Regions from separate parts of the Methylobacter sp. genome, predicted to be linked through region 2. Evidence: riboswitches for the same ligand, from Rfam matches in the RefSeq annotation. Region 2 holds a riboswitch; the other holds the start of a gene.

Region 1 (18,201 bases), on a different contig from region 2:
AAGCGCACCGCTTCCATAATTGCAGTCGGCGCATCGCCTATCGACAGTATGATATCGTTACCGAATTTTTCAAAAGCGCGTCGTATTCCGGCTGCGGAACGGGTGATGCCTTGCGTTTGCGCCATTAGCGCCGTTTCATGGTCATGGACTCCGCACCAGGTTTCGATGCCGAGTTGTTCAAGCAGCGCACGCTTTAGGCCGGTCTGTACCATGGTCACATCGGTCACCACCACCTTGCAGCGGAGCAGAGCGCGGATGCCGGTTTCAATGGCACCCGTCGAAAAATAAATGTCATCGACTGCATTAAAATCGCCGCTGGTATGCACCAAGCGTTGCAGCACGGTTAGATGCGCCTCGGGAAAAACCGACCAGTCACGTCCGGCGGCGATAATGCGAAAGCTTTCGGCTTCTATCGGATGCGGCACGTAAGGCGCAAATTCTGTTGCAGCATCAGCTGTTTTTTCGGCTAAGCCGCGCACTTGAAGATGATGAGGACGCTGCGGTTCGCCGACCTGTTGCTCAAAGCCGACGATTTGCACCCGGTATTTACACAAGGAGCAGTTCATCTCCGCACGGCCTTCTATCGCTTCTTGGGCTCTGGCGATCAGGACCTCGGCGACATTCGGATGTACGCCCAGATAACCTGATTTGAGTACTTCCAGGTCGGGCTCGCGTTCCTGCAACGCATCGGCCGCTTCATAAATACGCTTGACCAATATACCGTCGAACAGAAAAAACGGCACCACGATCAACCGTGCATAGCCCAACTTAGCGGCAGTGCGCAGGCCATCGGCAACCAGCGGCTTGGCCGTGCCCGAATAACAGACATAAGATCCGCCAAAGCCCATGCCTTCTTCAATCATCCGTGCAAACTTGGCGACTTCGCCGTTCGCGTCGGGATCGGTAGTGCCGCGGCCGACCAGTACCAGGCAGGTTTCGTCGCGGCGTACCGTTTTAGATGATGTCGCTTCGGCCTCGACGATGCGTTCTTGCACTACTTGCAACAATAGCGGATGCAAGCCCAGCGGTGCGCCGAAATGAAAGTCGATCTCGGGATGTTCGCGCGCAAAAGTCAGCAGTTCGCTGGGCATGTCGTTTTTGGCATGCGTCGCTGCCAGTAATATGCCGGGTACCATGACGACTTGTTTGGCGTCGGCGTCGGCGTTGAGCTGTTCTGTAATCGCCTGATCGATAGTCGGGGCGGCGAATTCCAGGTAGCCGTGGCTGACTGTGTGCTGCGGCGCACGTTCCTTGACCAGTTCAATCAGTTGCTCGAATTCCCGAATGCCGTCGGCATCGCGGCTGCCGTGTCCTGCGATAACGATGCCGAAGGGGTGTTGTGTTTCAGCCTGCATCCGATAACTGCTCCGTTGCGGGTTCGATCTGGCTGGACATCGGGCTGCGGGTGCGGATTAGCATGATGCTCATATCGCTGAATTCCTGTGTCGCACAGTCGGCGAGTGTGCCATGCCATTCCGCTTCCGAGCGGGTTAAATTTTCCCAAACTTCGGTCGGATGGTCGGGCGATATACCTTGCTCCAACAGGTAAGCGGCGATATGTCGCGGCATGAATGAGCGCGCTTCGTCCCACGGGCAGGGGATCACGATTGCATTGCGTTGGTCTTGCAGCGCATGCACCAGATGTTGCTTAAACGGGGTTAAATCGCCGCGGCGGTGGAAAGTGATAAATGTCGTTTCGTCGAAACAGACCTTGGCCCGTGACGCAAGTATCTGCGCCGAAGATATGCCCGGCACGGTTTCGACCGGGTGGCCGCAGGCGCGCTCTACCCGTTCCAGATACTGGAAGCCGCTGAAATGGATGTCGCCCATGAACACCACGACACAGTTTTTGCCCGCATGGTGTTCAATTGCCACCTTCGCCAACTGCTCGGTCTGGTCGCGGTAATTCATCAGCACGGTTTCCGCGGTAGCGGGAATCAGGCTTTGCACGACGTTAATGACGGCATCGAATCCGGCTACTACGTCGGCATTGCGGATCAGTTCCGCGCCGCGCTGGGTTAGATAAGCAACGTCGCCAGGGCCTGCGCCTATGCAGATGATCATACAAACCTCTTAATAATTTTTAACTTTAAATGGTTAATCATAAATTCTTAAACAACTTTTACTACGAAACTGGTGCTATGTGTTTTTTTAAAACGGCCAGCCCATGAAATATGTGTGTTAAGTAATTATCATGTGGTTTGCTGAAGTTTTTTTTGAATGTAATTAATGAATTGTAATCCCTCTTCATAAAGTTTATAAATTTCAGGGACTGTTTTGTTATCAAGGTTGTATGCAGCGAAATTACTATGTACCAATATATTTCTAATGTGACCTATTTCAAGAAATGCTTTGACTGCCGATTCAAGGTTTTTGTCAGCATTAATTTCCGCTTCAACATTTTTTTTGAATTCCTCGCCGAACAGCGAGAAAAAAGCGTTTGCATTCTTACCAGGTTTATCAAGATTATCTTTTTCTCCCCAGTTAAAATAGGTGTGATATTGCATCCCAATAGCTTTTTTTTTGAAAAAACTAATTACTTTTAAATTGTTATTTGTTTCTTTTGAAATAAAATCGATCAATATATGTTGGATTAAATGTTCAAAGTAACTTGCAGAAGACAAGGCAAATATTTTTTTGAAGTTTTTGTCAGCATAACTGGACAATGATGGCTGTGATTGTTCATTCAGAACATCGACAATACTTTTATATTCTTCATTTAATATGTCTACTGGAGTCATAATATTATCCCAGCATTTGTTTTGCCAGAGAGATTCTAAACCTCACATTTTTCTCGCTCGCCGTGCCAGATTGCGTAGCATCAATAAATCGTTCGTCGTTTTTTAGCAGTTCGACTTTTGAGAAATTCACATCATTTATATCTAGGGTATTTTCTAAGAAGGGTTTTATGCAACTGGCGACAAATATTGATTCAAATACAGAAATATTAAATCGGCCTGTTTTGCTATGAAAAAGTTGGTCATCATTGGTAGATGATTTATTTAAAAAAGACATGAAAAGAGACTCAAGATAATTAATGTTTTCATCTGGAAATCCTTTTGCTTTAAGTGAAAATTTATTGAGAAATTTTGTCATTGATGGTTTGTAGGATTCTCCATCAATCAACATTGCAAAACCTCTCAGAAGTATTTCAATATCCTTCATATTCAAGTCAGGTGTGTTAGATGGGGTAAGTTTTCTCCATTCTGGATTGAGATTTATTTTATAAAGCATGTCATAAAACTTGGAATGGAAAAGACTGGTTCTGATTTCTTGAGGCTTTAAATTAACACCACCTGAATTGAGACGATTAAAGATTTCAAATACGACAGAGTGTTCGTCATCGGGTGCATTTTGTTTAATAATGATATTTCTGATAGTTCGCAAGTCAAATGAAACTTTGTCTTCTTCGTCTAAAGTAAAGTAATTTAACCCATTAAATTTATTTGTTTGCCCCCGCTGAGAAGTTGGGAGTTTGAGATTGAAGTCTGTAAAGTAGTCATTGTTATTCAGTATAGAATCAGGGATGCCTTTGTTTTCGTCAAAAATCATGCGAAGTTCAAGGCGTTTTTCATTCCGAGGAAATCTTTTTTTCATGAAGTAATAGATAGTCATATAACGCTGCTGACCATCAATAACTATAAATTTATTTTTTGCTTCTTCGTATAGAAATATCTGGGGAATTGGAATACCTATAATTATGGATTCAATTAGTTTCGAGGCTCTCTTAATGTCCCAGACATAATTACGCTGAAATCCGGGTATTTTTACAATTCCTGATCCGATAAAATCAAATAGTGTCTTTATATTAAAGTCATTTGGCGATGCTGAAATATCATATTCAGTAAAGCTAATATCTTCTGATGAACTATTCAAATCGTCTTCAGGATCAATCCAGATAAGTTCTTCTTGCATAGGGTTGTCTTTCATTAAAATCTCCAAATATTCTTAATATTTAACGCAGTAAGTGTGATTTATAGGGTAAATCTAGTATTACACAACTCAATACAGGGTTAATCATTTTTAAATTTAAGCTGTCCCCGTATCGTCAGCGCCAGATTTTCTGCCGATAATTCTTCCAGCGTCAGGCATTCAGCGCCCAATGCTTGTGCCAGTTGACGGGCGCGACCCAATCGTAAATAGCCTGTTTCGGTATCGAGCACCAGAGCGGGTATGCCACGATCTGCCAGTAGTTCTGCAAATCTTAAGGATTCCTGCCAAGGATCGTTGCCATCGTTCAGTGCAACATTGGCTTTGCCGTCGCTGAGCAGCACCAGCAATGGCGGCATGCTGGTTTTTTCCAATGTTTCCAGCGCTACAGAAAGCGCATGAGGTAACGGAGTACGGCCGCCGGTAGGAAGGTTGCGCAGGTTCTGTTCAGCAAGGTCGACGCTGCGGGTGGGCGGCAGCAATAGCTGGGCAGACTCGCCGCGAAAGCTGATTACCGCGACTTCATCGCGCTGCTGGTAGGCATCGGTCAGCAGCGATAACACAGCGCCCTTGACCGCTTCCATGCGCCGTTGCGCGGCCATCGAGCCTGAGGTATCGACGACAAACAAGATCAGGTTCGCTGTTTTGCCGGTGCGGATCTGCTGGTGCAAATCGTCTTTTGTGACCTGAAAATTGTTTGAATCTCGAAGCGCTGCGCTACGCAATGTGGCGCCGACGGCAAGACTGCTTGGATTCAGGTCGGGCACGGCGCGTATCACCCGGCCGCGCGGCGCATCGGTCGCAGTGCTGCGCTTGCCTGAGCTGAAACGGTTGGAAACCGTATCGACGTCTATTTTTCGGACATTACCGGCAGATGCGGCGGCAAAGACTTGTTGTTGGTCTTCCGGCTCGCCGTCATTTCGATCATTTTCCTGCTCGCTATCTTCAGCATCGGATTCGCTTTGATCCAGTGGCTGCATTGCCTGTTGCATCAGGTCATCGAGCTGATCTTGATCCAGCCCCGGTTGTTCGAACGGCTTGCGCCTGCGCCGATGCGGCAGCACCAGTTCAGCCGAGCCGCGCACGTCTTTCGGCGTTACCTGCGACCGTCCTTCGAGCGCCGCCAATGCCCGCGATGCTTTGTGCATGACGATATCGGCGCGAAGACTCGCGACGTCGAATTCGCAGCACAAATGGCTGATCAAATCGAGCAGCGCATCGTCCAGCGTCACTTCCGGCAGCAATTGCTGAGCGGTGGCGAGTTGATGGCGTAAAGCCTGTTGTTCCTGCATCCAGACGGCAGCGTAAGCCGTAGGGTTAGCTTCGTAAGCAATGCGTCTGCGCACGACTTCCGAGCGCAAAACCTTGTCACGAGGCGCGGTCACTTCAACCATCAGCCCGAAGCGATCCAGCAGTTGTGGGCGTAGATCGCCTTCTTCCAGGTTCATCGTGCCGATCAGTGTGAAGCGGGCAGGGTGGCTGATTGACAAGCCTTCGCGCTGCACCGCATTAACGCCCATGGCAGCCGCATCCAGCAGCACGTCGACCAGATGGTCGGGCAGCAGGTTGACTTCATCGATATAGAGTATGCCCCGGTGCGCCGCAGCCAGTAAGCCGGGCTTGAAAACGCGCTGACCACCTTTAAGTGCCTGCTCCAAATCCAGTGTGCCGATAACGCGGTCTTCGGTGGCTCCCAACGGCAGGGTAATGAAAGGCACGGGCTGTGGATGCGAATTTATGGTGGGAGAGACTTTAGTCTCGGCAAGCGCGGCTAAAGCCGCTCCCACAGGATTACATGTTTCGCAGTATTGATACGGCGCACCGGGCGCGCAGTTGAACGCGCAACCGGCAACCCGCTCGATCAGCGGCAGAATGTCGGTCAACGCCCGTGCCGCCGTGCTTTTTGCGGTGCCTTTGTCGCCGCGTATCAGTACGCCGCCCAGCGACGGATCGACCGCGCACAGCAGCAATGCGGTCTTGAGCTGGGTTTGTTCGACGATAGCGGAAAAAGGGAAGGTGGCTTGGGTCATCTTAAAAACGGATTTTGTCCACGAAAGGCACGAAAAAAATCAAAAAAGTAGTCCCTAATATTTTTACTAGGTCCGCATTTTTAGCAAAGTAGGCCGGAATAAGCTGATTCAAGCGGCAGCGAGAATTAGCGTTTCCGGCAAGCATTTGAGTCTGCCGGAAACGCCACCTTGCGCTACGCGCTTGGATGGTCTTATTCCGGTCTACTTGGCTAGCAGGAAGTGACGGGATTGCAAGCTTTGCTTGCCAAAGCAGGCGAAGCCTGCACTCCAGCGCCAAGGTCATTTTGGTATCAATGGAATCTTGGCGACTATAAGGATGTTTTTGTGCTTTTCGTGTATTTCGTGGACAAAAAATCATCATACCCCGCGCGGTGTTTCGCCGCGCGCCTCCAACAAGGTTTCGCTATGCAGGTATAAAGCCTGCAATGCATCCAGCGTCTGTTGCTTTGGCTCGGCCCACATGCCGCGGCAGGCGGCTTCCAGCAGGCGCTCGGCAATCGCGTTTTGCGCCCATGGGTTGGCTTCCTCCAGAAAGCGTTGCATTTCCGGGTCCATCGCATAAGTCTCGGCGACTTGCTCGTACATCCAATCATCCATGACTTGAGCGGTGGCGTCATAGCCGAATAAATAATCGACGGTTGCGGTCAGTTCCAGGCCGCCTTTGTAGCCGTGACGTCGGATACTGTCCAACCATTTAGGGTTGACCACGCGCGAGCGGAATACCCGCAAAGTCTCTTCTTTCAAGTCGCGCACTTGCGCCCGCGACGGATCATGGCTGTCGCCGAAATACTTGCGCGGCTGCGTTCCGGTCAAGGCTCTGATCGTGGCGATCATGCCGCCGTGAAATTGCAGGTAATCGTCGCTGTCGAAAATATCGTGTTCGCGGTTGTCCTGATTGTGCAAAGCGACCTGAACGCCGGACAGGCGGGTGCGGAATGCGTCGCGCTGATCGTCGCCCTGTTGACTGCGCCCATAGGCATAGCCGCCCCAGTTGACATAGGCTTCGGCAAAGTCGGCATCGGCTTGCCAGTTTTTTTCCTGGATCAGCGGCAAGATGCCTGCGCCGTAACTGCCGGGCTTGGCTCCGAAGATACGAAACCCGGCGCGCTGCGAGGCTTCATCTTCGGTCAGGCCTTGGCCTATCCATTCGCCCAGTTCGGCAAGATAATGTTTGCGGACAAAGTTTTGCGACAGCGGCTCGTCCAGCGCAATAACGGCGTTGACTGCATCGTCAATCAAATCGATCAGTTGCGGAAAAGCGTCGCGGAAAAAACCGCTGATACGGGTCGTGACATCGATGCGCGGGCGTTTTAATTCGTCCAGCGGAATGACTTCAATGCCGGTCAAGCGGCGGTTTTCGGCTTGCCATACCGGACGCACGCCGAGCAGCGCTAAAATCTGCGCCACGTCATCGCCGTGGGTACGCATCGCGCTGGTGCCCCAGATGCTGATCGCGACGCTCTCGGGATAATCGCCTGTTTCGCGAACGTAGCGAGACAGCACTTCATGCGCTAATTGCTGGCCGACGCGCCAGGCTGATTGGGACGGTACGCTACGCGGATCGACCGAGTAAAAATTACGTCCTGTTGGTAGGATGCTGGCCATGCCTCGTGTCGGCGATCCGCTGGGACCCGCGGGTACGTAGCCGCCGGACAGGCCGCGCAGCAAGTTGTTGATTTCGTCTGTGGCACGGGCAAGATTGGGAACCAGTTCTCGGCAGGCAAAGTTCAGTACGCGTTTTATTGCGGCGAAATCATCGTTCCCACGCTCTGCGTGGGAATGCAGGTTGAATCGCTCTGCGGTTCGGGACGCTGGAGCGTTCCCGACTGGGTTACCACGCAGAGCGTGGGAACCATAAATACTGGTATCAAAGGTTTTACTGATAGCTTGGTCTATGGCTGACTCGGAGTAAGCGTGTATCTGTAATTCACTGAATAATCGTTTGCATATCGCTTCGATGGTTTCCAGTACGTCGGCATGGGTAGGCAAAGGTCGCTCGGACAGTTTTTCAAGCTCAATATTTGCTTGTTCCAATCGACGGCCCTGATGTTCCAGTAACGAGTCCATGCTCAGTCCAAATAGCCGCGCAATTTCTATAGGCAGTCCCGGGATGTCCTGATTCGGCAAGCGGGTAAGAGAGACCAACATATCTACCAGTTGCTCGTTTTCCGGCGCTTGTCCGAGGATATGTAAACCGTCGCGGATTTGCGCCGCGCCCAGTTCGCACAGATAGCCGTCCAAATCCTCGATCAAATGCGCGACATCGGCACCGGCCATTTTGGTTAGCAATTCGGGCAGTCCATCTTCTTGATGGTGATGATCTGGATCGTAGTCATGATGACGCCCGTGGTGGCACTCCGCATGTTCATCGTTATGATCGTGATGATGTTCGTCATGTGCATGATCATGGTGACTATGAGGGGCACAGTGTCCCTCGCCATGGTCATGATGGTGATCATCATCGTGTTCATGTTCATGATGATCATGACCGTGATGCTCATGTTCGCGGTGATCGTGGTCATGATGATCGGCATGGTGATGATCTCCATGATGTTCATCATCATGGTCATGATGCAGCAGCCGGGCCTGCAAGTCGGTATCCAGATTGGTTTCTTTGACCAAGTCCCAGATTTGTTGCTGCAACAACGGCAGTTTGGCCGGATCGAGCACTTCAACCTGATAATATTCATCGACCAGTTGGGTCAGCTGGGCCAATGCGCCGTAAGTGTCGGCGGTAGTCATCGGCGGCGTCAGGTGATCGACAACGACCGCATGGGCGCGGCGCTTGGCCTGCGCGCCTTCGCCGGGATCGTTGATAATGAACGGGTAAAATAACGGCATGTCAGCCAGCAACGCATCGGGAAAGCAGTTTTTCGACAAGCCCACAGCTTTGCCTGGAAGCCATTCGAGCGTGCCGTGTTTCCCGACATGCACAATTGCATCGGCTTTCCATTCGTCACGCAACCAGCGATACAGCGCATAGTAATGATGAGTGGGCGGCAAGTCGGGCTGGTGGTATATCGCGTCGGGGTCCATGCCGTAGCCGCGCGGCGGCTGCAAGGCCACGAAGCTGTTGCCCAGTTCCAGTCCTGCCAGCGCGAGATGGCCGTCATGCAGATAAGCCTCGCCCGGCGCGGCTCCCCATTGCGCGATCATTTTTCTCTGCATTTCAGCGGGTAAGTCTTCAAACCATGCTTGATATTGAGTCGCCGGTACGCGGCCGATGGCATGGGCTAGCTGTTCGCTGGTCAGATAAGTGTTGTCGTAAGCGCAACGGTCGATCAGTTCGTGGATCAGTGCGGTGCCGCTTTGATGAAGCACATCCCAGTGCTTCACCCTTCGGGTGCTTTCGCATCCCAATGCGCTCCCGGCGCATTGGTCCGGCAGTTCGCCGATGTTATAACCGGCGGCTTGCATGGCTTGCAGAATCCGCATCAGGGATGCCGGTGCATCCAGGCCGACCGCGTTGCCGATTTGCGAGGCCTTGCTGTTGGAATTGGTGAATACAAAGGCGATCCGCTTATCGGCATTGTCCAGGCGTTTAAGCCGTGCAAAGCGTGAGGCGATTTGGGCAATGCGCGCGCCCCGATCCTGCACCGGTTCGTATTCGATCAATTCATTCGATAGGCCGGAGGCTTTCGCTTTGAACGATAGCGGCACTGTGATGATGCGTCCGTCGAATTCCGGCAATACCACATTCATTGCCGCATCCAGCGGATTGAGGCCGCGCGCCGATTGTTCCCATTGATTCTGCATCATGCCGCTGGTGATAGCTTGCAGCACCGGCACATTGAGTTGCTCCAGCACCGCCACCGACCAGCCTGCGGGCGTGGCTCCGCCTGGGGTGATTTCGCCCATCGCAAACGCGGTGGTGTTGATCAGTACGTCGATATGCGCGCTTTGTTCGCCGCTAAAATAACTTAAGGCTATGGGCAGGGTCGCATCACTGTGGCTTGCGCGTAACGACGAGGTGAATACGGGCAATACGTTCAGGTCGAGTTTTTCCAGTTGTTCAATCAAAGCATCGATAAAGCGCGTGTTGCCGCTCATCCAGTGGGCGCGGTAAAACACGATGCCGACGCTGGCTCGTTCGGGCGCTCTCAGGACAAGCCAGTCGTCTATGTCGGCATCTTGGGATAAATCGGGGTGATAAATGCCGTGTTCGGGCAAATCGACAGCCGGTTCAAAACCAAAACCGGTCAGCAAAAAATGATCGGAAAGATAGCGCAGCAGTTGCGCCATATTGACGCTGCCGCCTGCCTGAAAATAGGCCTGTACTTGATGCAGCACGTCGGACGAAACGGTGGATGCTGCGGCCAGTTCGGGATCAGGCTCGCCGGTGCCGCTAATGGCGATTAAGTGCAGTCCTCGGCTTTTGGCATGACGCACCAGATCGGCAAAGCCCGGCACACTGCCGAGACGGCCCAGCACGCGCAGTACGATGATATTTGCCGAGGTAAGCTGATGCTCCAACAACTCGGCCATTTGCGCATCGCTTTCCAATGCCTGCAAGTTGATGCCGGTTATTTCTGAGAAACTTTCCGGCAGTTGCGCCTGTGCGCTTTGCAGCACCATCAGGTCGTTGGGTGCATGAGTCAGCAGGGCAACAGGCCTGTTCAAATCAGACATCGCCGGTGCCCAGGCGGTGGAAAACATGCTCGCTAACTTCGGTGTCATTTTCCAGGTGTTCGCTAACAATGCGCTCCAACACGGACTCGTCGGTACAGGAATACCAGACGCCTTCAGGATAAACGACCAGGATCGGGCCATTTTTGCAGACCGCAAAACAGTTTGAGCGGGTGCGTTTTACGTTGAGCTGAGGGCGGGCATCGATTTTCTGGCCCAGTTGTTGAAATGCTTCGGTGTTATTTCCAGAACAGCGCGGACCAGTACACATCAGTACATGTTTGTTGTGGGTTCTCATAACTTTTTTTTGTAAAACCGACCCATCAAACCGCCAATCGCCAGCCAAAAGACAGCGTTCGCAAAAACAGTGGCGACTATAAAAGATTGTGCTAATTCGGCAGGTGCGGCACTGCTGTGAACTTCCGGCTGCGGCGCGCTGATTAAATGAGGTGCTGCGAGCAATACGGCACCGAAAAATTTGTTGGTCCTTGTTTTTGCAAAAGCCAGCAGTGATAAACCGAAGCCGGTATCGAGCACCGTTATCAGCCACCAGCTTTGCCGGTCTGCCAGTTTGGCTGCTGTTGTGCCGGGTACCTCCGGCGGCAATCCCAATGACGGCGCGACGAAAAAGGTTAAATAACCGGCCAATCCCCACAACAGTCCTATGCGCCAACTGCCGGGGCGGCCGCGCAAACACATCACAGAACCAATCAGCAGGGCAAAACCCACACCCAGACTGATATTGGCTACCGCGGTAAAAAACGTCCGCTCCACGCCGTTCTCAGGCTGCCAGTCGTGATGTTCATGGCTGTTGTCCGTGTTGGGAATAGTGACAGCAGCTTCCTCGTACACCTCGGCCTTGAGTAGGGTGGGGATGACTTGAATTTGTTGAACGGCGGTTAATAACAAACCCGCCAGTAAACCCGTCCAGAGAGCTGCAATAACCAGCTCCCTGAAGGTAGTCAGATTAAACATTAATGGCACGGAAAGCTGGCGGAATGGCGTCCGTCATGTGCGGCGTTATGCAGTTGTGCGGCTTCTGCGAAACCGGCGGCATACAACAATCCCAATCCAAGCATGCCGGCCAGCATTGCAGGCAGTATTCTGTCTTTTAAGACTTCGGAGTGGGTTTGTGGTTGAGCGTTATCGAGCAAAACAGGTGTTGATGACATGTGTTTTCTCCTGAGTGAAGAGACAGCAAAACCGGCGATGCTACCGGCGGAAATAATCTGTACAGGGAGAAAAACAGGACGGACGCGAAAGAGAGCAATCCATCTGGGCGCCCTCCGCGCACAAATTCGATTATTGCTTCAGGCCGGTCTCCGGGCTCACGAGTTGGATGTCAATGCTTGAATTTCCAAGGTTAGCGCCTTCCCATGAATTACACAGTGGCGTCTACTAACTTTTACTCGTTTACCGTTGCGGGGGCAGCGTAGGCTTTGTTTGCTTGATCTTGAGCGAACTCACCGACTTCCCGTTTCAATTCTGCGGACGATAGTCCATGAATACCTAAAGCAGGTTATACGGAGCTAGTATATTCACTCGATTAAAAACTAGCAAGCGCCAGTCATTTGGGTATTCATACGTATTGTATAGGGGCTTGACGTATTGTATTTAGGGTTTGTAGTTGAAGCTGCTCGAATAATGCCTGATCCTTTTTAGGCATTTCTGATCAAGAGGAAGGTTATGAATCATCAACTTGAGAATAAACGGGTATTGGTAACTGGCGGTAGCCGGGGCATTGGCGCCGCGATTGTAAAGCGTCTCGCTCAAGAAGGCGCCCATGTCGCGCTGACCTACGTTAGCAAACCCGACCAAGCGAACGCAACGGCAAAGGCGGCTCAGGCGTTTGGAGTCAAGGCTATCACGATCAAGGCCGATAGCGCAGATGCCAATGCGGTGGTATCTGTCGTGGAACGGACGGTGGATGAGTTGGGCGGCATTGATATTTTAGTCAACAACGCCGGCATTGCCGTGATAGCGCCCATTGACGCCTATCGGCTCGAAGATCTTGATCGCACCTTGGCTGTGAATCTGCGTGCGGTGTTCGTTGCCACCCAGGCCGCTGTAAAGCACATGAAGACGGGCGGGCGCATCATTACGATCGGCAGTTGCAACGCCGAGCGCGTACCCTTTGAGGGCGGTGCAGTCTATGCCATGAGCAAGGCTGCGCTGGTGGGCTTGGTCAAGGGACTGGCGCACGACCTCGGTCCTCGCGGCATCACCATCAATAATGTTCAGCCGGGGCCTATCAACACCGACTTGAACCCCGAAGACAGCGACTTTGCAGACATGCTGCGGAAGCAAATGGCCATGCCACGCTACGGCACTACCGACGAAGTAGCGGCTATGGTCGCTTATCTTGCCGGAGCTGAAGCGGGCTTCGTAACCGGAGCAAGTCTGACGATTGACGGTGGATTCACTGCGTAATCATCGTCGGATAAGCGTTTGACTTTGTTTGAAGTGCTATGGCTTCTTAGAGCGCGGCCCGGATGAAACCCGTAGCTCGCCAATGCCGATCCGCAGTGCCTCGACATCAAGTTCATGTTCAAGGCGATGCAGGATCTCGTCGCTGATCACGTCATCGTTCCTAAGGCTAATCACGGCTAATCGCTCAGCTGTCAGAGTCTCGTGCCGCAAACGCCTGAATGCCTTGGTTACCTCTTTTGTGCATTCCGCCCCAGGAGCGTCAAGATTGACGTTGCGTTGCAAGCGACGGCTGTAGTGGACCCGTAGCTGTTCGATGTGGTCCGGAACCGGCCAACCTTCATCGGCCACCGTATCAAGAAGCTCCAGAGCGGCCATTGCTGCACGCTCCCTAGCCTTTCTCTCCTCATACTCAATGGTTCTGTCTTCAGCTAAATTCAAAAGGCGGATCAGCAGCGGAAGCGATAAGCCTTGTAATACCAATGTGACCAGAATGACCATGAAGGCCATCAGGATTATTTCCGCACGAAAAGGAAAAGGAGCTCCTGCGGCTGTAGTGAAAGGCAGCGCTAATGCAGCAGCAAGGGACACAACGCCACGCATACCGCTCCAGCCGAGAATAAGCAGATTCGACCAAGGCGGCATCGGATCCCGTGCCCGTAACGAAGAGCTTAGGAATCGGGGCAGCCAGGCCGCTATAGGAACCCATATCAGACGTACAACGATGGCTGTCGTACTGACCAGTATGCCGATCACAGTCAGCGAAGCCAATTGGCTGGACGGAATCGCCTCACGGAGAGTATCGAGTTGCAGGCCGATGAGGATGAAAATGATGCCGTTGAGTAAGAACACCAGAAGATCCCAGACCGCCCTCGCTTGGATTCGGGTAATCGGTGCAACGATGGCGCTGAAATGTTGGCGGAGATAAAGGCCTCCAGTCACGCAGGCCAATACTGCCGAGGCCTGAACTTGGTCGGCCAGGACCCATGCAATGTAAGGAGCCAGCAATGTAATGGCGATCTCGCTGAAACTGTCTTCGGTCAGGCGTAACACCCAGCAGCTCACGATGCCCACGATGATCCCGACAGCAATGCCCATGCTTGCTGCAAGAAAGAAGTCCATGACTGAGTTACTAAGCTCAAAAGTGCCGCTGACCGCCGCTACAAGCGCCGTGCGATAAAGCACCAAAGCGGTCGCATCGTTGACCAGACTTTCGCCTTCCAGTATGGTGACGCCCCTGCGGGGAAGGTGAAGTTGCTTCACGATCGCAGTAGCAGAAACAGCATCGGGTGGCGAGACTATAGCGCCCAAAACAATGGCTTCGGCCCATCCAAGGCCCGGCAATGCGGCATGAGCTACACCCGCAACCGCAGCCGTCGTAACCAGTACTAAGCCTACAGCCAATAGTGTGATCGGGCGAGCGTTGGCGCGAAAATCCCGCCAAGACGTAAAATAGGCTGCCGCCCAGAGCAGGGGGGGCAAAAAGACCAGGAATACCAGATCAGGGTCAAGATGAATCGTGGGCAGGCCGGGTACGAAACTTAAAACCAAGCCTCCGATCACCAACAGAATTGGATAGGGAATGGCAAGCTTGCGTGCGATTGTTGTCAAAGCGAGTACGGCCATTAACAGCAGAATGATTATCTTGAGCTGATGAAGATCCATACATTCTCCTTCTAGTCGCCGGCGTTTAAAGATATCGTCAGGATTTCTATAGAATGTATCATCGACGCATTGAAATCGCTATATGATTCCATGCCTTTATATCCCGCTTATGCAGATTAATTTGGCGTTACCGTCGGTATTTTGTTCCGGCTGTGTAACTGACGTTACGCACGGCGGATTAAAAACGAATGTGCTATAAACATCAAAGACACGAAAATTTAATAACTTTCGTGTCTTTCGTGCTTTTCGTGGACAATGCGTAACATCAGCCGTGTAAGCTATTTTAACGGACGGTAATCTATTCGGATTCACCCCGCTCACTTGTCGTGATTAATCATGCACTAAATCTATAGTGTTTCGATATCAAAATAATTACTTTTGAGCCGGACTGGGTGGTCATGACACTTTCAAATCTGTAAAATAAAAACTACTGTAAAAAAATAAAGGTAATTTTTTTTGCGATTTTTTTAACAACAATGAGTTAAGGAATAATTTATGTGTTTTAGTGCTGATATGTCTCTTGGCCTGGGGCTGGCCGGATTGGCCGCATCCGGTGTCACTTTTCTGGATAAAGATGAACTGTTATGGGTTCGGGTTGCCAGGGCTTACGCTATTTTTCATTTTTCCTTGATGGAATTTATTCAGTATTTCGCTTATCCGGTTGCAGATCAGTGCGGTTACGGTACAAATCAACTTTTGAGCGAGATGTCGGTCTACCACATCAGCTTGCAGGCATTGGCGATTATGCCCGCTCTGGCGACTTATTCGTCCGATAAAACCGCGTTGAAAAAGGCGACCATTACCGGCGTAATCTTGAGCTCTTCATTTCTGCTGTTCAGCTTTATGCCAAAAGAATGGCAATTATTAGAAATTGCGCCGAATTTTATAGGTAATATGATCTCGTGCTTGTTTATGGGCAAATACCATATCGGTTACCACATCTCCAGCGCCTTTGGCCTGTTGGTTACCTGGGGTTCGTTGTTTGGTTTGGCGGTCAGCGGTTTTGTCTGGAAAGATAACTGGCGTATCGCTTCGTATCATTTTGTTATGGCGATTATGACGCTGTTTATGCCTCAGTGGATATTCGGCGTATCAACCGGCGAAGCCGCAGCAATGTATTGTTTTTATTCCATACCGATCACAGCCAGCTTTATGCCGTACTTTAAGAAGTTCTTCACCGCGCCCGCCGCAATGGATGAACGTCATTTCGCTTATTAAATATCTTGAATCCAGGCTTTCTGCCTGGATTTTATTCGTTTACCGTTGCGATAAAAATAAGCCCATCATTTGTTGATCATGTTTTTTGCCAAAGATTTTATTGAAACTGCTGAAGGGCTTATTTTTGCTGTGGTTGAGCAGGGATTGGAAGATGGCAAAGTGCTGTGTTTTTTACGCTATGTGCTGACGCCGTCCGGCTGGAAAAAAGTCGTCACCGAACAAGCCAATAACCTGCTGCAACAACAGCACTCCGATTATCTGCATTATTCCCCGGTTTTAGATGCGCATTTGCATGCGGTCGCAATAGATCGAATCGTCACGCATCACCAGCCCAAACACCGCTTGCAACAGCTCATGCAAGCGAATCGGCATGATATTGCCAGGGATGGTGTGTATGCCGCAAGCATGCTGGGAGCAGGCGCGGCGGCTGTCGAACGGGATTTGTTCAGGTTGTGTGAATTATTTGAGCAACATGGGCTGGATTTGGCGCAAACCGGCGTCACAGGCTCTATTTTGGTCGGCGTGCAAAAGCAAGATTCGGATATTGATTTGGTTTGTTACAGCAGGGATGTTTTTCATCAATGCCGGGCAATAACCCGCGAGCTTATCGAGCAAGAATGTTTACAGGCCTTGAATGATCAGGATTGGCAGCAATCTTATGAACGCCGTTCATGCGATTTGAGTTTTGATGATTATGTCTGGCATGAGCGGCGTAAATGCAACAAGGCGGTGATTAACGGGCGAAAATTCGATTTGAATTTTATTGATCATTGCGCCGATTCCAATGCCGTTGTATATCAAAAATGCGGTGCGGTTACTTTGCAGTGCAGGGTAACTGACGATGCTCACGCGTTTGATTATCCGGCTGAATTTACAATAGATCATCACCAGATCAGTTCTATTGTCAGTTTTACGGCGACTTATACCGGGCAGGCGGTTAGCGGCGAAATGATTGAAGTGTCAGGCGTGCTGGAGCAATCCGAACATGGCGTTAAACGCATCGTAGTCGGTTCCAGCCGTGAAGCGCATGGCGAATATATCAAGGTTATTCAGTGCTCAGATTAGCTGATTTTGCTGCGGTGATATTCGATATGGACGGTTTGGTTCTGGATACCGAAAGCACTTATTTTATTGCTTGGCAACAGGCTGCAAGCGCCATGGGTTATGACTTTTCCGATGAGTTTTGCCGGGCGCTGTCAGGGCTGCATTATCAGGATATAGAGCCGAGACTGCTTGAATATTGCGGGGCTGAGTTTGATCTGCAAATTTTTAACCGCTTAAGCGGCGAGTTTTGGCGCGACTACGTTAATGCCCATGGCATAAACATCAAACACGGTTTTACCGGAATGTTGGAATTGCTGATTAACCAAAACATGCCTTATTGTCTGGCGACTAACAGCCTGATGGTAAACGCGTTGGAATGCCTTGAGCTGGCAGGGATCGACGATGTTTTTCCAATCATTATCACCCGCGACCATGTTCAGTACGGCAAGCCGGAACCGGATATTTTTTTAAAAGCCGCAGAGGTGTTGCAGGTGGACATCAGCCGCTGTCTGGTGCTTGAAGATTCTCATGCCGGTATTGTGGCGGCATCCAGAGCGGGAGCTGTTTCGGTGTTTATACCATCGACAGCGCAAGTCGATCCGCTGACAGTTGAGCTGTCCGATTTAGTGGTCAATGATTTGGCTCAATTGGCGAATGTCATCAGTGCTTAGTTCGCCGCGGATAGGCCGATCATGTATACTTCCAGCAATTTTTTGCAGCATAACCTTTTGCATTACAAGACAGTCATAACCCTTGATAGTTCATCATTCTAAAGTCTCAGTCATTGCTCCCGCCAGATTACACATGGGTTTCATCGATTTAAGCGGATCATTAGGCCGACATTTCGGCAGTATCGGCGTTGCGCTTAACGAAATCAGTACCCGTGTGTCAGTATCCGGCGCCGATCAACGCTCCGTTACCGGTCCCACCGCCCAACGGGCAGATAAGTGTGTGTCGATGTTGTGCAAGGCATTGCATGTATCGGACAAGCTCAATATTACGATTGAAACAGCAATTCCGGAGCATGTAGGGTTAGGTTCAGGCACGCAAATGTCCTTGGCAATCGGTGCGGCGCTTAGTGAATTTTACGGCTTGGGGCTTAGCGTGCGTGAAATCGCGTCCATGACCGACCGGGGTTTGCGTTCCGGCATCGGCATCGGTGTTTTTGAGCAGGGCGGCTTGGTTGTCGATGGCGGCCGCGGTGAAAAAACTATTACGCCACCGGTATTGGCGCACATGGATTTGCCGGACGATTGGCGCT
Region 2 (14,262 bases):
CACTGTGCAGGCATATTAACAGCACGTCTGGCTGTTTTGATCTTTGCTCTTTTGATCGGCAGCAACGCTAATGCCCAGGAAAAGAAAGATTCGACGGCAAATACGGCTAAAGACGCTGTAAAAACCGAATCGCAAACCGATAAAAATAAATCTGTGACGCTTGATGAAATGATCATTACCGGCCGGAGCGATTCCCAAGTGGGCGTTGCCGACAGCGCCTCGCAAGGCAATATAGGCCAAGCCCAGCTTAAATACCGGGCGATAAGCCGACCGGCCGAAGTGCTGGAAACGGTCCCCGGCCTGATCGCCACTCAGCACAGCGGCGAAGGTAAAGCCAACCAGTATTTCTTGCGCGGATTTAACCTGGATCACGGCACCGACTTTCTGACCCAAATTGACGGCGTACCGGTTAACCAGCTATCCCATTCGCACGGACAAGGCTGGACTGACACCAACTTCCTGATTCCTGAATTAATAGAAACGCTGGAATTTAAAAAAGGCGGTAACTATGCGGAAAACGGGGATTTCTCCAGCACCGGTTCGGCGAATATCCATTATTTTAAAGAACTGCCGCAAGATATTATCAAGTTTACCGGCGGCAGCTTCGATTATTACCGAGGCTTGGCGGCTGGATCTCAAAAGCTGGGCGACGGCGTGTTGTTGTATGCCGGAGAAACGGTACACAATAACGGGCCGTGGACAGTAGGCAATGATTATTTGAAATTTAACGGCATGTTGCGTTATAGCGAAAAACATGGCGATCGGGACTGGAATATAACCGGCATGGCTACTCAATCCGATTGGAAGTCCACCGATCAGATTGCTCAACGCGCAGTCGATCAAGGGCTCATTGGTCGGTTCGACGCCATCGACCCGACCGACGGCGGCAACAGCCAGCGTTACAGCCTGACCGGTGAATGGCATCGCCAGGATGCCGACAGCGAAACCAAGCTTATCGCTTACGGGATATATTCCAAGCTGAACCTGTATTCGAACTTTACTTATTTTTTGGATAATAACGAATTCACTAATCCTGACGGTTGCGCGGGCTTAAACGCCGGGCAGCTCGATCCCCGCCTGTTCAATAGCTGCGGCGACCAATTCGGCCAGCCCGACGATCGTTGGACCACAGGTTTTAAAGGCAGCCATACCCTATTCCATAAAATCGGCGCTGCCGATTCGGATACCACGTTCGGCCTGCAAATTCGTAACGACAATATTCAAAACGCTTTAACCCAAACCCACGCCCAAGTGCAGTACGGCGTTACCCGGCAAGACACGATTACGGTAACCAGCATTAGTCCGTATGCGGAAAATAAAACGCATTGGAATGATTGGCTGCGCACCAGTCTGGGCCTGCGTTTCGACGGTTTTCGCTTCGATGTGAGAAGCAACCGAAGTCAAAACAGCGGCGAACGCTATGACGGCTTGGTCAGCCCCAAACTGGGCATTGTTTTCGGTCCTTGGGCGGACACGGAGTTTTACCTGAACGGCGGCCTCGGTTATCACAGCAACGATGCCCGCGGCGTGACCACGCGTGTCGACCCGGTCACCGGCAGCGCAACCGATGCCGACGGCAACCTTATTACCCGCGCTACCCCGCTGGTGCGCACATACAGTTCGGAAATAGGCGTGCGCTCGACCTGGATCAAAGGTTTGCAAAGCACGCTGGCGATCTGGTGGCTGGACATCGATTCGGAACTGCTGTTTGTCGGCGATGCCGGAACCACGGAGGCCAGCCGGCCCAGCCGCCGCTACGGTCTTGAGTTTGCCAACTACTATTCGCCAACCGACTGGCTGACTTTCGATGCCGACGTGAGTTTTTCCCATTCGCGCTTTCGAAACAATGTTGAAGACATGGGTAATTACATACCGAACTCGGTCGCAACGGTAATCGCATCGGGCGCGACATTTCACGACCTGTGGGGCGGCTTTTTCGGCGGACCGCGGGTACGCTATTTCGGCCCTCGCGCGTTGGATGAAAGCGGCGACGTTCTTTCAGCCCCAACCCTGCTGCTATCCGCGATGTTGGGTTATGAAGTAAACAAGAACCTGAGCGTTCAGGCTGAAGCCTTTAACCTGCTGAACCGTAAAGACGCCGGCATTACTTATTACTACGCGTCCCGCCTGCCCGGCGAAAGCCGGGACGGGGTTAACGATTACGTGTTCCATCCGGTCGAACCGATCAGTTTCCGTTTAGGTTTTACGGCGAAATTCTAACGTGCTCTTGAAACCTTACGGCATTCGTTAAAGTCTTTTAACATTTTCTATTCGCCGCGAAGACACGGCTGATACGAAATTTTATACTGTTTATACGTCTGTTAAACGCCAAGCCCTCCGGTTTCGCCGGAGGACTTGAGCTTCATGCCCGACGCCAGGACGAGGCATATTCAAGTTTTACATATAAACGGTTTGAACTTATCCTAAAGCCGACCTTAAAGTCTTGGCGGCTTCGATCATACCGGCTAATGACAGCCTAACCTCTTGCCACTGCCGGGTTTTTAATCCGCAATCGGGATTGACCCATAACTTGCCGGACTCTATTCTTTCCCCCGCTTTTTTCAGCAAAACGACCATGTCTTCGGTTGTCGGCACGTTCGGACTGTGTATGTCGTAGACGCCGGGTCCTATTTCATTCGGGTAATTGAAATCGATGAAGGCATCCAGCAGCCCCATATTGGAACGGGAGGTTTCGATGGTAATTACATCGGCATCCATGTCGGCAATAGATGTAATAATGTCATTGAACTCCGAATAGCACATGTGCGTATGAATTTGCGTGCCGTCTTTTACGCCGCTGGAACAAATCCGGAAAGCCCGCACCGCCCAATCCAGATACTCGTGCCAACGCGATTGACGCGGCGGCAAGCCTTCCCGGAAAGCGGCTTCGTCGATCTGGATAATCGGGATACCGGCACGTTCCAAATCGTTGACTTCCTCGCGTATCGCCAGGGCCAATTGATAAGCGGTAATTGACCGTAGCTGGTCATCCCGAACGAACGACCAGTTCAGGATTGTTACCGGACCGGTCAACATGCCTTTCATCGGTTTGTCGGTCAGCGATTGGGCGTACCGGCTCCAACGCACGGTCATCGGTTTGGGCCGACTGACATCGCCGTAGATGATCGGGGGCTTGACGCAACGGGAACCGTAAGACTGCACCCAGCCGTTGGCGGTGAATAAAAAACCGTCCAGTTGTTCGCCGAAATATTCCACCATGTCGTTGCGTTCTCCTTCACCATGCACCAGCACATCGAGTCCCAGGCTTTCCTGTTCCCTGACGCAGAACGCTATTGTTTGTTCCATTTGCCGAACATAGTCGGCTTCAGTGATTAGACCGCGTTTAAAGTCGGCGCGTGCCTTGCGGATTTCCGGCGTTTGCGGGAACGAGCCGATGGTCGTGGTCGGATAAGCGGGCAAGTTGAGTTTGGCCCGTTGCTGCTCCCGCCGCACCGGGAAGGGATTCCGGCGTTGCATCAACGAGTCGTCGATGTTCGCGAGTTGCGCTTGAACCGCCGGATTATGAATCCAGCCGGACTCACGGCGCGAGCGGACAGCGCTCTCCGATACGATTAAATCGGGTTCTGCCGCTTCCGGCTCTTCCAGCGCTAAACGCAAGACTTCCAACTCCCTGAGTTTTTGTCTTGCGAACGCCAGCCAGGATTTGACCGCCGGATCTAAAGCGCTTTCGTGTTCCAGGTCAATCGGCACATGCAGCAAGGAACAGGAAGGCGCCAGCCAAAGCTCGCCTTTAAAGCGTTTTTGTACCGTTGAAACAGTTGCCAAAGCGGCGTTTAAATCGGTCCGCCAGATATTGCGTCCGTCGATCAGTCCCAATGACAGCACTTTGTGATTGGCGAAGTTGTCTAAAACGGCTGTCAACTGTTCGGGCGCCCTGACTAAGTCGATATGTAAACCTGCGACCGGCAGCTTGCAAGTGAATGAAGTATGTTCGCCCAGTTCGCCGAAATAAGTGGCAAGAAGAATTTTAACCGGACAGCTTTGCAGCCGGTTATAGACCAGCTCAAATGCGTTTTTCCAGGCATTAGGCAAATCAAGCACCAGAATCGGCTCGTCGATTTGGACCCATTCCACACCTTGATAAGCCAAACGCTGAAGGATGTTGCCGTAAACCGGCAGCAAGCGCTCCAATAACTCGAGTTTATTGAAGTCGCCGGTCGTTTTCGCCAGCCATAACCAGGTCAGAGGGCCCAGTAAAACCGGTTTCGGCTGATAGCCCAATGTTTGCAGCTCGCGGGTTTCATCGAATAGTTTTGAACTGGACAATGCAAATTGCTGATCCGCAGTCACTTCCGGCACCAGGTAATGGTAGTTGGTATCAAACCATTTGGTCATTTCGCAGGCGCGAAAGGAAAGACCGTCGCTTCCCTGCCCTCTAGCCATTCTGAAATAACTGTCAAGATCGATAACCGAGCCGAATCGCTCCGGAATAACGCCGAGCATAACGCTGGTATCCAAGACTTGGTCGTAATAGGAAAAATCACCGACCGGAATAAAATCCAGGCCGTTATTGGCTTGCAGTTGCCAATGGCGTTGCCGCAGTTCGGTGGCGGTCGCTTGCAAGGCCGCGTAATCGATTTCGCCATGCCAATAGCGCTCCAGCGCAAATTTCAACTCGCGGTTTTCGCCCAAGCGGGGAAAACCGAGGTTATGAATCTTAATCATCAATACTACTCCCTATCAGTTAAAAATAAGAACAGCATTGTAGGGCTTGTTATTTGTGAAAAATATTGATAGTTTTTCACTATTTCATGAGGAAAATTCATCGATATGGAACTGATCCACTTTCGTATTCTATTGGCGCTTAAACAACGCGGCACTTTGAATGCTGCATCGGAATCGCTGCATTTAACCCAATCGGCTTTATCGCACCAGATGAAAAATCTGGAACAGCGCTTGGGCATCGTGCTCTGGCGCAAACAGGGGCGCACCCTGGTGCTGACCCAGGCGGGCAACTATCTTTCCGATGTCGCCGAATCGGTGATCGCCACCGTTGACTCCGCCGAACAGCACCTGAGCCTGCTGGCCGCCGGAAAAACCGGCAAACTGATTATCGGCATCGATTGCCACGCCTGTTATGAATGGTTTCGCACCATTCTCCAGCCTTATCTGCAAGCCTGGCCGGACCTGGCTATCGAAGTGACATCCCGCTACCGGTTTAATTCGTTTGAGGCGATTCAACAATACAAGCTGGATGCGGTGTTGACTTCCGACCCGGTGTTTAACGGTGTGCTGCATTACCAGCCGTTGTTCGATTTTGAATTGGTGCTGATTGTTGCCCGGCAGCACCGGCTTGCCGGAAGTCAGCCTATTGCGCCGTCCGAGCTGCGGCAGGAAACCATTCTGACTTACCCGGTCGAACGCGAACGCCTGGATATGTTCAGGAAAGTCCTGCAACCCGCCGGAATCGAACCGCTCGCCCATGTCACCGTGGAAGAAACCGACATCATGCTGCAACTGGCCGCCAGCCAACGAGGCGTGTGCCTGCTGCCTGAATGGTTATTGGCCGATAAAGCCAAAAATCCGGATGTGGTCAGCCTGAGGTTTAAAGACTTGCCGTTGACGAAAACCATGTATCTGGCAACCCGTCACGAAGACGTGCAGCTGGAATATATCCATTGGCTGATCGAGCATGCGCAGTCCAAGACGATTGTGCTTTAACTTCTAATTGATGTAATACACTGCCGTTAGATAGGCCGGGAATATCCGCCGTAGGGCGTGCCGTGTGCGCCTTAACTTTACCAAGACACGGCACGCCCTACACTCGTTTATCGATACAGAGCTGAGGCGAAATGGCTTAATCCCAACTGAGCGCACCGCCGGTCTGATACTCTGTCACCCGCGATTCAAAAAAGTTTTTCTCTTTCTTGAGATCCATCATCTCGCTCATCCACGGGAAAGGATTGGCGGCGCCCGGATACAGCATGTCCAGGCCGATTTGCTGACAACGGCGGTTGGCGATAAAGCGCAGGTATTCCTTGAACATGGCGGCATTCAGGCCCAATACGCCGCGCGGCATGGTATCTTCGGCATAACGGTATTCCAGTTCTACGGCCTGCTGCATCAATAGCTTGATTTCATCGCAGAACGTATCGGTCCACAAGTCCGGGTTTTCAAGTTTAATGGTATTGATCAGATCGACGCCGAAATTGCAATGCAACGACTCGTCGCGCAGGATGTATTGATACTGCTCCGCCGAGCCCTGCATTTTGTTCTGCCGCCCCAGCGCCAGAATCTGCACAAAACCCACGTAGAAAAACAAGCCTTCCATGATGCAGGCAAACACAATCAGCGAACGCAATAATTGTTGATCCGCCGCTAAGGTGCCGGTTCTGAAGGCCGGATTAGTCAAGGTATTGATAAACGGAATCAGGAAATCATCCTTATCCCGAATGCTTGGAATTTCCCGATAGGCATTAAAAATTTCGCTTTCATCCAGGCCCAGGCTTTCGACAATATATTGGTAGGCATGAGTATGGATGGCTTCTTCAAAACCTTGCCGCAACAAGTATTGACGGCATTCCGGTGCGGTAATGTGACGATAGGTGCCCAACACGATATTGTTCGCGGCCAGTGAATCCGCTGTGGTAAAAAAACCGAGGTTGCGCTTGACGATCAACCGTTCGTCTTCGCTCAGCGCAGTGCTGTCTTTCCACTGCGCAATATCGCGGCTCATCGAGACTTCCTGCGGCATCCAGTGATTTGCGCAGCCCGCCAGGTATTTATCCCACGCCCAATGGTATTTGAGCGGCACCAATTGATTGACGTCGGTTTGACCGTTGATTACGCGCTTATCGTTGGCGTCAACGCGGCCTGATGCAGAAGGCCGGTTGGCCGCAGGCTGCTCCGAAACGGTTTTGGCAACGCGGGCTTCCGGCGCTGGAGATTCATCTTCGACAAAAACTTCTTCAAATGACAACATGGCATTTCCTTGTTAATTTGGGTTACTGGCAGGCTTCGCAGCCCGGATCCTCGATCAAGCACTGCTTGGGCTCGGGCATGACGGATGAAACCGAATTGAGTTCACCGCCCGCCCCGGTCGATTTCTCGGCCGATGTTGCCGCCAGCGAACGCAGGTAATAGGTGGTTTTCAATCCGCGTAGCCAGGCCAGCATATAAATGTCATTCAACTTTTTGCCAGAAGGAACCGCAACATAGAGATTCAGCGATTGCGCCTGGTCTATCCATTTTTGCCTTCTGGCCGCGGCTTCTATCAGCCAGACGGGATCGATCTCGAATGCGGTGGCATAGAGCCGTTTAAGTTCGGCCGGAATGCGCTCTATCCGGGCCAGCGAGCCGTCGTAATACTTGATGTCGGCCACCATCACTTCATCCCACAAATCCAGCGCCTTAAGGTCGTTAACCAGCATTTCATTGACCACGGTAAACTCGCCGGACAAATTGGATTTCACATACAGGTTTTGGTAGTCGGGCTCGATGCCGGCGGAAACGCCGACGATATTGGCAATCGTGGCTGTCGGCGCAATCGCCACGCAATTCGAGTTGCGCATTCCGACTTGTTGAATGCGGGTTCTCAACGAATCCCAATCCAGCGTGCTGCTGCGATCCACGTCCAACTGCCCGCCGCGCGCTTCGCTCAATAGATTCAAGGTATCCGGCGGCAAAATCCCTTGATCCCACAAACTGCCCTTAAAGCTGGAATAAGCGCCGCGTTCCCCGGCTAAACGGCTGGATGCCGAATACGCGTGATAACAGACAGCTTCCATCGTTTTATCTGCGAACTCGACGGCCGCCGTTGAAGCGTAAGGAATTTGCATCGCATGCAGGCAATCCTGAAAGCCCATAATGCCCAAACCGACAGGCCGGTGACGGAAATTGGCATTGCGCGCACTGCCGACCGCATAGAAATTGATGTCGATTACGTTATCCAACATCCGCATGGCCGTCGCGATCGTGGCTTTAAGCTTGGTTTGATCCATCACCGGACGGCCGTTACTTCGACCGTGCTCAGTACAGGTTTCTTCTTTCAAATGCGCCCTTAAATTTACCGAACCCAGGTTGCATACCGCAATTTCAGTCGCGGAGGTATTCAGCGTAATCTCGGTGCAAAGGTTAGAACTATGTATAACGCCGGCATGCTGCTGCGGTGAACGGATATTGCAGGCATCCTTAAAGGTAATCCAGGGATGGCCGGTTTCGAACAGCATCGACAACATTTTTCGCCACAGTTGCAAGGCCGGAACACGCTTGAACTGTTTGATTTCACCGAGATCGGCGCGGCGTTCGTACTCGCAATAAGCGGTTGCAAACGCGTTGCCGAACTTGTCGTGCAAATCCGGCACATCCGATGGCGAAAACAAGGTCCAGTCGGTATTGTCGCTAACACGCTGCATGAACAGGTCCGGAATCCAGTGCGCGGTGTTCATGTCGTGGGTGCGGCGGCGGTCGTCGCCGGTGTTTTTGCGCAAATCCAGGAATTCTTCGATGTCCAGGTGCCAGGTCTCCAGATAGCCGCAGACCGCGCCCTTGCGCTTGCCGCCCTGGTTGACCGCGATGGCGGTATCGTTGACCACTTTCAGGAACGGAATTACGCCCTGGCTCTTGCCGTTGGTGCCTTTGATCCGTGAACCTAATGCCCGGACCGGCGTCCAGTCATTGCCTATGCCGCCGGCATATTTTTGCAATAAAGCGTTTTCCTTGATGGCCTGATAAATGCCGTCGAGATCGTCGCTGACCGTGCTGAGATAGCAGGATGAAAGCTGCGCATGCACGGTGCCGCTGTTAAACAAGGTCGGCGTGGAACTCATAAAATCGAAGCTCGACAGCAGGTTATAAAACTCGACGGCACGCTGTTCGCGGTCAATCTCGTTAATCGCCAAGCCCATCGCCACGCGCATGAAGAAGATTTGCGGCAGCTCGATGCGCCGTTCCTCGATATGCAAAAAATAGCGGTCATAGAGCGTTTGCAGGCCGAGATAGCCGAATTTGAAATCACGGTCAGCCGTTAATGCATTGGCTATCTTGGTCAAATCGAACTGCGCCAGGCGCTGATCCAACAGGCCCGCTTCAATGCCCAGCTTGATATAGTGCGGAAAATAGCCGGTATAAGCGGATTGCATCGCGGCCTGATTGACGCTTTCGCCCAATACTTCAAAACGAATCGAATCCAGCAGCAAACGCGCCGTGACATAATTGTATGCCGGTTCGCGCTCAATCAGGCTGCGGGCGGAAAGAATCAGCGCACGGCGCACTTCGTTGAACGGAATGCCGTCATAACAATCGCGAACGGCCTGCTCCACCACGATTTTCGGGCTAACTTCAGCGCCCAAGCCCAGACAAGCTTCAGTCACCGTTTCGACCAGCCCGGCAACATCCAACGGCTGCCGGTTGCCGTCAACCGTAGTATGCAATTGCGGTGTATCGTGCGCTTGCCCGGCACGCTCGGCGGCATGTTTTTCCCGGTACAGCACATAAGCTTTCGCAACGTCGTGCTCGCCGGAGCGCATCAACGCCAATTCAACCTGGTCCTGAATATCTTCTATATGTACCGAACCGCCGGAAGGCAGGCGGCGCATCAATGCGCTGACAACCGTCTGCGTCAACACAGTCACCTGTTCGCGCATCCGGCTGGACAGGCCGGTTTGACCATGCTCTACCGCCAAAAACGCCTTGCTGATCGCAATGGATATTTTTTCAGGATTGAATGCGACAGCCGCACCATTGCGCCGAATCACTTGCAGCACAGGTAAATTCGATGAAGGCGGCTTCGAGGTTGGAAATACGCCGGACGGCGCAGGGATTACAGTATCGTACATGGATAGCTCCTTAAGATTAGGAGCGGGAATGGCTTGGACAGACGCGACAATCCGGCAACCCTTTGACACGGTAAGTTATCGAAACTTATGCATAAAGCGGCACTGAACAGTGCGCCAGTCTTAAAGACCAGCATGGCGGAAAGGTGGTATGCGAGAAAATGACCTTTCCATCTGCCGAGGACACCCCGCCTCAAACGTGTTAATAAAAATATACGGCAGGTCTCCTGGCTCTCGGGTCTCCGCATGTTGTCGGCCTTCCCAAGTCAATATTATTCATGACTCAGTGGCATGGTTGACAACATACTCTCCGATTACAGTTGCGGGGGCAGCTCCGGCTTTAAGATAACTGTGTCTGTTAATCTGTCACCGGATTCCCTTTTATCTCAGCTTAAACGTCAGCATGAGAACCGTATGGAGATTAAAATAGCATTGATAATTTATCTGTGTCAATAAAAAATACACTATATATTGATATTATTTTTATATTTATATCAATATATAGTATGTATAAGAATATAGGGTAGCTGGCCGCGGTTGTGTAAGAACCGGATACTCGGGCATTATCTTTATATCGAGTAAAAAAGCTTCGCTCAACGCAATCCGCTTATTCCGTTCGGCAAGCTCATAACAGGCTGAGACAGTGGACTCTATCCCGGAAATCCTTTTAGGATAAAGAGGCGTTACATGTTTTGTGATCATGATCCGCTCATAAAACGCTTACTGACCGAGACTCGATGAATCGGACGCAGCCATCAGTTTCGGCATCGGGAACTACCGGTAAATTTGCTTTATCGATATAACTCCCTATAATTGCGCTCTGCTTTCAGGTTCCGGAGGGTTTTTCAGACCCAATGGTTAAACGGGAAGTCGGTAAGGTTTAGGCCAAATCCGACGCTGCCCCCGCAACGGTATATAAGTAAAAGTTTCATCGAGATGCCACTGTGTTCACGCATGGGAAGGCGATGATTCAGGTTAATGCCACTTATAAGCCCGGAGACCGGCCCGAGAGTTTAATTCGGTACAGCGGAGGGCTGTCTGCGAAAATGAAAGCATAGCTCCGTGTCATCTCTCGTTTTCTATTGTCCTCTGTTGTGTACTCACAACCATTATGCGCGGGCGGCGCAGAGGACACACATGCAAAAAATCATCTTCGGCTCATTATTAATCACGGGCTTTAATAGCCAGTTACAAGCGCAGGAAACTCCGCAAAATCTTCCCGATATTGTGGTTACCGCAACCCGTACAGAGACGGCTAAAAATCAGCTGGCGGCTGCGGCGACCGTCTATACTCGGAAAGATATTGAACGCCTTCAGGCTAAAACCTTGCCGGAACTATTAAGCGGTACTACCGGCATCGACATAGTGGAAAGCGGCGGCTACGGGAAAGATACCAATATCTACATGCGCGGAACCAATTCCGATCATGTACTGGTGCTGATTGACGGTATCAAAATCGGCTCCGTTACCTCCGGCACCACGCCTTTTCAACTTATCCCTCTGGATCAGGTCGAGCGGGTGGAAATTATTCGCGGCCCTCAATCGAGCCTTTACGGTTCGGAAGCAATCGGCGGGGTTATCCAGATTTTTACCCGTAAAGGTAAACAGGAAGACAAGCCCAGCGTCACTTTGGATGCCGGCGGCGGCTCTTACGATACTTACCGCGCTTCCGGTTCTGTCAGCGGTCAATGGAAAAACAGCTGGTATAGCTTGAGTTCATCGCAGTTCGGTTCTCAGGGATTTAATTCGCGGCAACCGACGCCGGGGCCGTTCGGCGTTAATCAGCCGGACAAGGACGGTTACCTGAATACGGCACTGAATGCCCGGTTAGGCCATCGTTTCGATAACAATGCCGAAGTTGAGGCGTTTTTTATGCGGGCTGAGGGAAAAAACGAATATGACGGCACTTTCCAAAATAAAACGGAGTTTGTAGAACAAACCGTCGGCACGACAGCCGGCATGAACATTGTCGATAGCTGGCGTTCACTACTGCGCTTGGGACAAAGCCGCGACGAAGGCGATAACTTTGCGCCCGACGGAACATTTTCCAGTAAGTTTAACAGTACCCGGTGGAATGCCAGCTGGTTGAACGAGGTCGCCTTGTCCGACGCCCACCAGTTGGTTATCGGCTCCGATTACCGGCTGGATCAAGTAGACAGCTCAACCGCCTACAATGAAACTTCCCGTTATGATGCGGGCATTTTTACCGAGTTGCACAGCCGCATTCTGGACGACCATTTTATCAACGCATCGTTACGGGGGGATAAAAACGAAGCCTTTGGCGAACAGGTGACCGGCAATTTCGGCTGGCGTTATAACGGAAAGTACGGCATCAGTCCATTTGCCAGCTTTGGCAATGCCTTCAAAGCGCCGTCATTTAACCAGCTCTATTTTCCGGGATTCGGTAATCCCTCGCTGAAAGCCGAACAATCAACATCTTTCGAAGCGGGATTGGCCGGTGACCATGATTGGCTGCAATGGGAAGTTCGCGGTTACCATACCAATATCGATAACTTGATCGTGACGGTAACGAATCCTGCAACTTTTCTATCCAGCGCGGAAAATATCGGCAAGGCCCAAATTGACGGCATTGAAGCTGAAATCGGTACCCAGTTGATGGGCTGGAACAGCAAGTTGAACATGAACCTGTTAAGCCCTAAAAACCGGGAGTCTAATATGCGACTGCCGCGCCGTGCGGAAAAAACCTTATCTTACGATTTATCACGCTCGTTCGGACAGTTCGATCTGGGCGCTAAGGTGTTGGCTCAAGCCGACCGTTTTGATGATGCGCTGAACAAAACCAAAGTTGCCGGTTATGTGACCGTTGATTTACGTACAGCCTACCATTTAAATAAAAACTGGATGTTGAGCGCAAAATTAAACAATCTGCTGGATAAACAGTATCAAACCATTAACACTTACAATACCGCAGAGCGGAATTTCTTTCTTTCAATCCACTACAACAACTAACCTTTGGAGAAACACCATGAACATAAAACAATGGCTGCAAGTCGAGTATTTACCGATTCCGTTGATCGCGCTGATGGTGCTGACGCGCTTTCACCACTTTGGCGACGTATTGCATCTGCCCGATGCCTCGTTGGCGGTTTTTTTCTTTGCCGGTTTTTACCGTAAAAAGGCGCTGTTCATCTTCTTGCTGGTTATGGCGGGATTGATTGACACCATCGCCATCGCAAACGGCACCAGCAGCTGGTGCGTGTCGCCTGCTTATGTTTTCCTGATCCCTACTTATGCGGTTATGTGGTTTGCAGGCCGCTACTGCTCGGCATTTAAATCGCTCAAAATAACTGAACTGGCAACGCAGTTTGGTGTGGTGACGCTGGCGGTATCGGCTGCATTTGTCATTTCAAACGGCAGCTTTTATGTGCTTTCAGGCCGTTATCCGGATTTATCCTGGGGGCAGTATCTTGCACGTGTAGCTCAGTATTACCCGCCTTATGTCAGCTCTGCCCTGCTCTATGCGGTTTTGGGGTATGGCGTTATGAAGCTGGTCAAGGCATTGCCTGCTTTGGCGAGTAAACACGAGGAAATTTAAAATAAACACGTGGTTGGGTTAACGACTCGCTCCCGAGAGTATTGTCGTTAACCCAACATCAGGCCCAAAAGATTGCGGAGTCTAGGGTTCAGATTTATTACCATTGTTTGTTGTGAGTATTCATGATCAAATTACCCATACTTTTTTGTGCCGCCACCTGGATTTATTTTAGGACGAACTAAATTTACGCAATAGCATGAAACAACAATGATTTTTAATTTTTAAAAATTATTAGACAAACAAATGACGCAATGTTTTACGTCTATTAGGATGTCTAATATTAGTTGGGCATAGTATGGAGAAACACATGGATTCACCTGTTTCCTGCCGTGAAACTTCCAAAGAAGATATTCCCGAGGTGCTCCGCCTGTATGCGCAGCCTGATCTCGATAATGGAAAAGTGCTTCCTTTGCCTGAAGCAGAACGTCATTTTGAACACATCGCGGGTTACCCCGACTACAAAATCTACATCGCGTCCTGTGAAGGACGAGTTGTCGGCACTTTCGCTCTGCTAATTATGAACAACCTGGCCCACATGGGCACCCCCTCGGCCATCATCGAGGATGTTGCCGTTGATCCCGAGTGGCAAGGGCGTGGAGTGGGCAAGCTCATGATGAAATATGCCTTCCAGATATGTGGAGAAAAGGGCTGTTACAAAGCGGTACTTTCCTCCAACCTTAAGCGTGAGCGGGCACATGCATTCTACGAATCACTGGATTTCGAACGTCATGGCTATAGCTACCGCATCAGCGCCCAACCCAGCAGTCCACCGGACGCGCCGCAAGCGGCACTCCGGTGACTTTCGACATTGGTTGCATGAAACGCAGTATGGAAACTGGCACTTGCTCGCTTGATGCCATTCGAGCATCCGATTTATCGCAAGTCGCTCGTTTGTTCAGCGATCCTGCTGTT

What was found. Region 2 has a riboswitch for cobalamin ahead of V7051_RS09565 (TonB-dependent receptor domain-containing protein). Riboswitches for the same ligand answer to the same signal wherever they lie in the genome.
Region 1: another riboswitch for cobalamin. It lies ahead of V7051_RS12360 (CbtB domain-containing protein); the one in region 2 lies ahead of V7051_RS09565 (TonB-dependent receptor domain-containing protein).

The regions. Positions count from the first base shown of each region.
Region 1 is NZ_DAIUEH010000025.1:17,805-36,005, reverse strand. It holds gene V7051_RS12405 (precorrin-8X methylmutase) at 1-1,355, opposite strand, end outside; gene V7051_RS12400 (cobalt-precorrin-7 (C(5))-methyltransferase) at 1,345-2,064, opposite strand; gene V7051_RS12395 (HEPN domain-containing protein) at 2,193-2,741, opposite strand; gene V7051_RS12390 (DUF262 domain-containing protein) at 2,746-3,930, opposite strand; gene V7051_RS12385 (putative cobaltochelatase) at 4,014-5,960, opposite strand; gene V7051_RS12380 (hypothetical protein) at 5,962-6,321, opposite strand; gene V7051_RS12375 (cobaltochelatase subunit CobN) at 6,318-10,589, opposite strand; gene V7051_RS12370 ((2Fe-2S) ferredoxin domain-containing protein) at 10,582-10,884, opposite strand; gene V7051_RS12365 (CbtA family protein) at 10,881-11,561, opposite strand; gene V7051_RS12360 (CbtB domain-containing protein) at 11,561-11,758, opposite strand; cobalamin riboswitch at 11,883-12,114, opposite strand; gene V7051_RS12355 (3-oxoacyl-ACP reductase family protein) at 12,273-13,016, shown strand; gene V7051_RS12350 (Na+/H+ antiporter) at 13,053-14,678, opposite strand; gene V7051_RS12345 (DUF5765 domain-containing protein) at 15,174-15,896, shown strand; gene V7051_RS12340 (hypothetical protein) at 15,975-16,961, shown strand; gene V7051_RS12335 (HAD family hydrolase) at 16,949-17,611, shown strand; gene V7051_RS12330 (beta-ribofuranosylaminobenzene 5'-phosphate synthase family protein) at 17,745-18,201, shown strand, end outside.
Region 2 is NZ_DAIUEH010000018.1:1,777-16,038, forward strand. It holds gene V7051_RS09540 (TonB-dependent receptor domain-containing protein) at 1-2,220, shown strand, start outside; gene metE (5-methyltetrahydropteroyltriglutamate--homocysteine S-methyltransferase) at 2,419-4,686, opposite strand; gene V7051_RS09550 (LysR family transcriptional regulator) at 4,792-5,682, shown strand; gene V7051_RS09555 (ribonucleotide-diphosphate reductase subunit beta) at 5,819-6,943, opposite strand; gene V7051_RS09560 (ribonucleoside-diphosphate reductase subunit alpha) at 6,966-9,797, opposite strand; cobalamin riboswitch at 9,995-10,224, opposite strand; cobalamin riboswitch at 10,606-10,817, shown strand; gene V7051_RS09565 (TonB-dependent receptor domain-containing protein) at 10,932-12,764, shown strand; gene V7051_RS09570 (hypothetical protein) at 12,781-13,350, shown strand; gene V7051_RS09575 (GNAT family N-acetyltransferase) at 13,658-14,149, shown strand; gene V7051_RS09580 (GNAT family N-acetyltransferase) at 14,146-14,262, shown strand, end outside.